Regions from separate parts of the Secundilactobacillus paracollinoides genome, predicted to be linked through region 4. Evidence: predicted binding sites of a transcription regulator. Region 4 holds the regulator's gene; each other region holds the start of a gene.
The links. Region 4 encodes Rex, which represses fermentation and respiration genes when NADH is low (regulators of the CRP and FNR family bind a similar motif). Its sites were predicted from a motif close to TTGTGAANTANTTCACAA; they were not measured.
Positions count from the first base shown of each region.

Region 1 (2,208 bases), 950 kb from region 4:
CCTTTGAAGAAGATCAGATCTTCCGGATCGACCATTATTTAGGTAAAGAAATGATTCAAAACATTGAAGCCGTTCGTTTCGGTAACACACTGGTTGAATCCCTTTGGAACAACCGTTACATCGACAACATCCAAGTCACTCTTTCAGAAAAGCTTGGGGTTGAAGAACGTGCATCATACTACGACAACTCAGGTGCTTTACGTGACATGGTGCAAAACCATATCATGCAGATCGTCAGCCTGTTAGCCATGGAACAACCAGTATCCTTTACTGACGTTGATATCCGGGCTGAAAAAGTGAAGGCTTTACGTTCGCTTCGGGTCTACAACGTTGCTGACGCCTCAACCAACTTCGTTCGTGGTCAATACGGTGCCGGCGATTCACAACGGGCTTACCGTGATGAGGACAATGTCCCTCACGATTCAACCAACGAAACGTTCGTTGCTGGTAAGTTGTTATTTGATAACTACCGGTGGTCAGGTACCCCATTCTACATCCGGACTGGTAAGATGTTAGCCGACAAGTTCACCCGTGTGGACGTTGTCTTCAAGAAGCCATTGATCGACATCTTCTCATTCCCACAGAACCACAACGCCCCATTGGAAGCCAACGTTTTGACGATGTACATCGAACCTAAGGCTGGGTTTACCTTGCGCTTAAACGCCAAGACAAACGGTCAAGGGTTCCAGACAACACCAATTAACTTGGACTACTTCGTGGACGACAAGGACTCAAAGGAAACGCCAGAACCATACGAACGTTTGCTGCACGATACCATGAAGGGTGACGGGACTAACTTTGCAAGCTGGTCAGAAGTTTCCTACGCATGGCGCTTCGTGGACCAAATTCGCAAAGTTTGGGATCTGCAACAACCAGAGTTCCCTAACTATACCCCAGGTTCAATGGGCCCAGCCGCAGCTGATGAATTGATTCAACGTGATCACCGTCAGTGGGTTTATCGCTTAAACAAGTAATCACTATTTGAAACGACAAAAGAGTTGTCTTCGGACAACTCTTTTTTTGTCCCCTTTTTTAAAAACCTATCTTGTGAAAAATACAACTACTTATACTCGACTTTAGCATTCTAAATTATTATCATCAAAATAAAATTTTAAAATGCTAAATATTTTTAATAAATAAACCGCTTACACAATTGTTAATAATACCCAACAGTCTGCTGAAATAACCTCGTTTAGTCTCTTTTAAATTAAGCCTAATTCTATGTTCAATCCATTTTTTCTTATAAGTGCTTAACTATTATAACGATTCTCATTTAATTATGATTGCTATTTCACAAGCCTAGAACTATACTTACTTTAGTTCAGGAAAAGGAGTGAGTAAAATGATTAAATGGTTACGAAAATCAACTTCCGGCATGGTCGTTGTCACGATTCTGCGATTATACCTTGGCATCGAATGGACGTTGGATGGCTTCGAGAAATTGACCAAGGGGTTTGATGCCTCAGGCTTTATCATGGGCGCGCTTAAAAATCCTGTGATGAATTCAACAGGTCATCCGGCATACCCGTGGTTTACCAGTTTCTTGAAGAGTGCCGTAAAACCGCACATTGGGGTCTTCAATTTCATTGTCCCATGGGGTGAATTACTGGTTGGTCTTGGCATTCTATTTGGCACCTTAACACTAACCGCTGCCTTCTTCGGTGTGATCATGAACCTTTGCTACCTGTTCGCCGGAACCGTCTCAGTCAACCCGCTATATTTAATTCTAGAATTTATTATTCTGGCGGCCGGCTTAAACGCAAGCAAAATTGGTTTGGATCGTTGGATCATCCCGTGGATGCGGAGTAAGTGGCCTTGGTTGAAGAGGTCGGTGCTGTAGAGAGAGTGGAACGAGGCGGTTAAGGGGCGGAGCGTAAGTAACTTTCGGCAGAAATGCCCGAACTTGGCATTTGTGCCGGAAGTTGCTTACGCAGTAGCCCCTTGCCTCGTGGAACTCGTTTAGGCAACGTTGCCCAGAAAGCAAAAGCCACAATATAAAAGCACCAGTCAGCATTTCACTTAGGAATGCTGACTGGTGCTTTTTCTGTTGTTAGATAACGTTGTGTTATTCAAACTTGAGCGATTTACAGATTGTTTTTTTAGCGCTCTGTTGGTGACGTGGTTCTATACCACTGAGTCGTTAAAATGTGGTCTGCAAGGTTCAACACTACTGCATAAACGCTAACTCTGGCAAAAACTCAATCGAAC
Region 1 is NZ_CP014912.1:1,243,830-1,246,037, reverse strand. Features, by position in the region: gene zwf (glucose-6-phosphate dehydrogenase) at 1-974, shown strand, start outside; gene AYR61_RS05220 (DoxX family membrane protein) at 1,343-1,840, shown strand.
Region 1: the regulator Rex is predicted to act here: its motif matches at 1,046-1,063, upstream of AYR61_RS05220 (DoxX family membrane protein).

Region 2 (2,208 bases), 300 kb from region 4:
TGAGACGCGAATTCATATGAGTATCGCTTATTTGGTCAATGAGGCAACTGTGGAGTATTTGCAGGATCTGCACCGGCTTGAACATCCGGAGAAGGAGGATCGGGCTGAGTAGTGGATTGCGTGGTCTTGCTTTGGTTTCTGGATAAATTAAAAGACATCATCCTGGATTGTTAGTGGATGGTGTCTTTTTTGTTGCTTTTCATTTTTTTGGTGTTTGAAATGGGTTTCAGTGGTTGGTTGAAAGTAGCTAGATAGTGTACTTTCTTGTCCTCATAGTGGAAACGCGTTCCACAAGGCAGAGGGCTACTGCATAAGGCAACTCTGACACAAAATCCAAACCCGGGATTTTCTGCCAGAGTTACCTTATGCTCCGCCCTCTAAACGCCTTGTTCCACGCTCTGCCTCTAATCAAACATCACCGTATCCTCATCGATCTCAAACGGTGCATCCTTATTGATGTGATCATAGAACAAAACACCATGCAGGTGGTCGATCTCGTGTTGGCACACAATTGCTGGGTAGTTCTTCAGCCGTACCTTGTGTTGTTCGCCTTGCAGATCCTGGTAACGCAACGTGATTCGGTCGTGGCGTGGGACGTAGCCTGGGACTTCCGTATCGACTGAAAGGCAGCCTTCGCCCTCCGTTAATGCTCCGGCCTGAACGGAGTGGCTAATGATCACTGGATTAATGATGACTTGCTTAAAGGGTGACTCGCCACCTTCCTCTTCAGCAGGAACCAGTACCGCGGCCATCATTTCTGAAACACCGACCTGGGGTGCTGCTAGACCAACACCAGCGCGCAGGCCGTACTTCTTACATAACTCTGGATCCTGGCTCACTTCCAGGTATTCCATCATGTCAGCAGCTAACTTTTGATCTTCCTCTGAGAGGGGGAAGGTGACCTTAGCAGCTTCTTTGCGTAAAACGGGATTGCCGTCACGCGTAATATCTTTCATTAAAATCAAAAAAATTACCTCCGCATTCCAATAAAAATGGAACTCACTTAATAGTTAATTTTAGCATAAAAATGAGAAAGAATGAAACCATTAAAAATGTGAAGAAAATAACAATGTTTTTTCTGAAAACGGGATTCCCCGCCGTTACGGCAAAACGGTGACTTTTGCGATATAAAAGTAATGAAAGGGCTTGTATGAACTGTGAAAGCGTGTTAATTTAAGAGTGTAGTTGAGAAAGCAAACAATCGTTTCTCGGTTTGGAAAGGCCGAATAGTTTGGAAAGGCCGAATAGATTGAATGCGTACAAACGGAAAGGAAAGTGTTAGTTATGGCGAAGAAAACTGGGCAAGTAGTTGATTTTGCGTCAATCAAAGCCAAGATGAGCGATCCTTACAAGAAAACACTCCAAGTTATCAATGAAAAGGGTGAGATCGTAAATCAGGAACTTTTCGATAGTTTTTCAGATGACGAACTCGTCAATTTCATGAAAGACATGGTTTGGGAGCGTGCATTGCACGAACAAACAATGAACTTCTCTCGTCAAGGTCGGTTAGGCTTCTATGCCCCAACCTATGGTGAGGAAGCAAGTGAAATGGGTTCAATCGCAGCTTTCAAAGATCAAGACTTCCTGTTCCCTGCTTATCGTGATTTACCACAATTAATTAAGCATGGCGCTTCAGTTGCTCAAGGCTTCTTATGGTCAAAGGGTAACGCAGTTGGTGATGACTATGGCGATACGCGTAACTGGTTCCCACAAATCATTATCGGTGCACAATATGTTGAAGCTGCTGGTGCAGCCTTAGGGATTAAGAAGAACGGTGAAAAAGATGCCGTATCCTTCGTTTATACCGGTGATGGTGGTACTTCACAGGGTGACTTCTACGAAGGGATTAACTTTGCTTCAGCCTTCCAAGCTCCTGCAGTGTTCATGGTTCAAAACAACGGTTGGGCTATTTCCGTTCCACGGAAGAAGCAAAACGCTGCTGAAACCTTAGCACAAAAGGGTGTTGGCTCAGGTGTTCCAGGTGTTCAAGTTGATGGGATGGACGTTTTGGCGACTTACTTAGCTACCAAAGCAGCCCGTGACTTTGCCGCTGAAGGCAATGGTCCAGCATTAGTTGAAACCTTAACTTATCGTTTCGGTGCTCACTCAAGTGCTGGTGATGATCCTAGTCGTTATCGGACTAAGGAAGAAGAAAAACCTTGGTTCGATGCTGATCCACTGATCCGTATGCGTAAAGTCTTAACTGAC
Region 2 is NZ_CP014912.1:2,490,151-2,492,358, forward strand. Features, by position in the region: gene AYR61_RS10840 (hypothetical protein) at 1-112, shown strand, start outside; gene def (peptide deformylase) at 405-965, opposite strand; gene pdhA (pyruvate dehydrogenase (acetyl-transferring) E1 component subunit alpha) at 1,285-2,208, shown strand, end outside.
Region 2: the regulator Rex is predicted to act here: its motif matches at 1,053-1,070, upstream of pdhA (pyruvate dehydrogenase (acetyl-transferring) E1 component subunit alpha).

Region 3 (2,208 bases), 1.3 Mb from region 4:
TTTATTTGAACTGAACTGGTTTTTGTTTTGTGGTAATTTGTTTGAAGTAGGGTGAGGCTACGGCTTTCTTGGAATCGTAGCGGAAACGCGCTCCACAAGGCTGAGGGCTACTGCATAAGCTAACTCTGGCAAAAATGCCAAACCCGGGCATTTCTGCCAGAGTTAGCTTACGCTCCGCCCTCAAAACGCCTTGTTCCACGCTCTAATTCGTAATATTCTTCTCGATCTCATCCAAACTACCATCAACGATCTTCAACCCAAGCGCCTTGCCCAGCACGTGGAGGGCATCGTCTCTTGTCTTGACTTGATCCATATCAAAGATGATTGCGTCAATGTCGCCGCCGACGTAGTCAAAGTCTTCGTAGTAGATGAACCGGTCTGCCTGTTTTGCCAGGAAGTACTCGTCCATTTTCTTGCCGAACGCATCTGCCCACTGCAGGTCCTTCATCTCTGGAATATCGTTGCGTGTGATGTAGCCTTGCTTGGCAATCAGGTCAGCAGCTTTCTCGATCGTTTCATCGGAAAAGTCGTAGGTCGGCTCAGTAACCGTGGCGCCCTCTGCTTTTTTGTCTGCCATAAATAAGATCTCCTTTGTTTTAATAGACACCTTTATCTTAGCACTGAAAGCGGATACTAGCGCAATAAAAGTTCAGGGCTGCAAATCGGCAGGTGGGGCTCGGTAACAAGCTGCGCAAAATCACGCTATAAAACTAGCACTAATTTGCCAAATCTAGGTCTGAATATAAGAACCTTATTCGTGGCTTGTGCGACCAATTTATAAAATATCATAGGCAACGTCATTTCTCACAGAAACCATCACATGCCACCCTCAGAAAGAAATCACAAATAAATGCCTTGATAAGTAAAACAATTAACGTCCCAAAAGGAGGTTCATTAAAGGGTGTCACCTGTTTTTGCTGGTCAGTTAATGCCAAAATGCTTGTGAAATTAGTGGCCACATTACGTCGAGTAACCTTAGTGAATTCTAATGGACATTTTTGTAAAATAAGTATAATAAATAACTAAAAACGCCGTTAGAATACGATTTACCGGGTTAATTAATCTGCACGATATCAGTCGATTAAACGTTTACAATTCACAAACGCGGTGGTATGATTCTGGTGTGAACTTAATAACAAACATTTTATGAGGAGCGTTTATACCATGAAAGAGAACTTCGATTTCTTAATGCCAAGTGTTAACTTCTTTGGTAAAGGTGTCATTGAAAAGATTGGCGATCGTGCCAAGATGTTGAACATGAAGAAGCCATTGATCGTAACGGACAAATTCCTGCGCGGTATGGATAACGGCCCAGTTGCCCAAACCTTAGCTTCATTGGACGCTGCCGGTGTGACCTACGCCATTTATGATGGTGTAGAACCAAACCCTAAAGTTCGCAACATTAAAGCTGCAAAACAAGTATACTTAGACGAAAACTGTGACAGTATCATCACTGTTGGTGGTGGTTCATCTCATGACTGTGGGAAAGGTACCGGTATCATTTTGACTAATGGCGATGATATCACCAAGTTAGCCGGGATCGAAACTTTGGAAAACCCATTACCACCATTGATGGCTGTTAACACCACTGCCGGGACTGCTTCAGAATTGACCCGTCACTGTGTGATCACGAACGAAGAAACAAAGCTGAAGTTCGTTGTTGTTTCATGGCGTAACATTCCGTTGGTATCCTTCAACGACCCAATGTTGATGTTGGCTGTGCCAGCTGGCTTAACTGCTGCTACTGGTATGGATACGTTCGTTCAATTGATCGAACCATACGTGTCAACCAACCGTAACGAAATCACTGACGGTCAATGTATCGAAGGTATCAAGCTTTGTGAAGAAGCCCTTCGTGATGCCGTTGCTAACGGCCACAATGTTGAAGCCCGTACTAAGATGGTCGAAGCCGAAATGCTCGGTGGGATGGCTTTCAACAACGCTGACTTAGGCTACGTTCATGCCATGGCTCACCAATTGGGTGGTCAATACGATGCCCCTCATGGTGTCTGCTGTGCCATCTTGTTGCCAATCGTTGAAAAGTACAACATCGTGGCTTGCCCAGAACGGTTTGCTGAATTGGCTAAGTACATGGGTGAAAACACCGATGGCTTATCAACACGCGACGCTGCTGACTTGTCAATCAAGGCAATGCGTCAAATGGCCGATGATTGCAACATCCCACGTAGCATCAAGGCAATCGGTGCA
Region 3 is NZ_CP014912.1:876,486-878,693, reverse strand. Features, by position in the region: gene AYR61_RS03590 (hypothetical protein) at 203-577, opposite strand; gene AYR61_RS03585 (iron-containing alcohol dehydrogenase) at 1,165-2,208, shown strand, end outside.
Region 3: the regulator Rex is predicted to act here: its motif matches at 1,122-1,139, upstream of AYR61_RS03585 (iron-containing alcohol dehydrogenase).

Region 4 (2,208 bases):
GATCGACGTAGTTATCTGCAAGTTTTGCTTTCTTTGACGTCGCATTCCAGTCCAGAACAAACCGGCTTTGGAGCGCAAAGACAGCTGCCCCTTCAATGCGAATATGCGTGTCGCGCCAGTGGCCAAATTTTTTGCTGCAGCCAAGGTATTGGTCACCAATGTTAAACCCGCCGACGTAACCAATTTCCCCATCGACCACCACTATTTTGCGGTGATTTCTAAAGTTGAGACGAAAGTCAAGAATAGCGGAACGCGCCAAGAATGGCTCAACATATCCGCCAGCATCGATCAGTGGCTTAAAAAAGCGCCGATAAGTCCCCATTGACCCCCACGGATCATAGATGACCCGTACCGTAACACCGGCCTTAGCACGGGCAACAAGGGCGCTTAAGACAGCGCTGCCAATTTCATCATTATAAAACGTGTAGAATTCAACATTCACGTTGCGTTGCGCGGCGTTAATGTCACGGATGATGGCGTCAAACAAGCTATTGCCATCCGTAAATAGTTTCACGCGATTTCGTCGGGTCAAAAAAGCGCGATTGGCCCGCATAAAAAGCTGCATTGTTCCGGCAATATCGCGCGACACCGGGTGTTGGCTTGTATCGGGCTCTAGCAGCAGTTCTCGTTGTTCAGACAAAATTGTATCTAACCGCGTCTGAACCGTATTATCGACTTTGAAAAGTTTGTTTTTGGGGAGTTGTCTCCCAAAAAAAGCGTAAAAAATGAACCCGATTACCGGCAGTAACAACAACACCAGCAGCCACGCCCACATCGCGGCAATATCGCGACGTTGTCGAAACACTGTAAACAGTGCCGTCATCAGGTTAATTGCGTAGATCACACCAAGGATCATGGACCAAGAAATCGTCACATGCTCACCTCCAATAAGGGTTACAAAAAGTATAGCACTATTGTGCGTTTTCTCACACAAGTTCGAAATTTTGACCGCTTCTTGAAAGCGAAAAATAGCGCCTATCCAGATCAAATAGGCGTTTTAAATTTACTTGTTGTGTTCTTGTTTCGATTAAAAAAATGACACAAACAAAAAAAACTGACCAATGCCACTAAGGGTCATTAGCCAGTTTTGCTTATGCTTCTTCGTTATAGTGATCCAAGAAGTAGACCAATGTCTGTAATTCATTCGTCAGATCCACGTTTTGAACGCGCACGTTATTCGGAACTGATACCCGAAATGGCGTAAAGTTCAAAATACCGCGGATACCACCAGCGATAGCTTCATCCGTTACCGATTGGGCAACGTCTGCAGGAACCGTAATGATGGCAACCTGAATTTGTTGATCCTTCAACTGTTTTTCAAGTTCAGCCATTGGATAAACGGGCACACCGCTCTTAACGGTGTTTGCGAGGTCAGCCTTAACATCAAAAGCAGCGCTGATACGGACGTTGGAATTTTGATGGAAGTTAAAGTTCAACAGCGCATTCCCGAGGTTCCCAACCCCGATCAAAGCGGCGTTGGTCAATTTGTCCTGGTTCAGGATCTTCTTGAAGAACTTTAGCAAACTCTCAACATCATACCCATACCCGCGTTTACCCAGGGCACCAAAGTATGAAAAATCACGACGGATCGTTGCTGAATCAACCTTTACGGCTTCTGATAATTCAGTCGACGAGGCCCGCGTCTTGTCTGCATCTTTTAAGATGTTTAAGTAACGGTAATAGATCGGCAAGCGCTTAGCGGTTGCCTTTGGGATCTTTGTTTCTGCCACAGTAACTCCTCCTTGTGAATTTTAGTAAAGTGAATGAAGTGAATTAGAATAAGTGCGTGTATTCTACTCTTAATTCTGGGGCTTGTGAAATAGCCATCCTCGCTCATTATAGCATAAACCCTTATCTTGTGAAATAATTTTCAATAAAAAGGTTGTGAAAACTGTTATTTACCAGTTAATGAGCCCCTATTATGGTAAAATAGTTTCACGAAGAAAGGTAGGCTGATTCATATGTTATTACAAGTCCAGCAAGTGACGCGGCGCTTTGGTGCTGAAACACTTTTTGCCGACGTCAACATGGATATCCCGGATAATGGCCGGGTGGCACTTGTTGGTCGCAATGGTGCCGGAAAGTCAACACTGATCCGCATCATTGCCGGAATCGATGCGCCTGATAAGGGCCAGATCGTTACCCGAAAGAAGTTAACACTCGGGTACCTGGCCCAAGATACAGGGCTTGATTCCAATAAGTCCATCT
Region 4 is NZ_CP014912.1:2,194,828-2,197,035, reverse strand. Features, by position in the region: gene cls (cardiolipin synthase) at 1-874, opposite strand, end outside; gene AYR61_RS09435 (redox-sensing transcriptional repressor Rex) at 1,092-1,730, opposite strand; gene AYR61_RS09430 (ABC-F family ATP-binding cassette domain-containing protein) at 1,962-2,208, shown strand, end outside.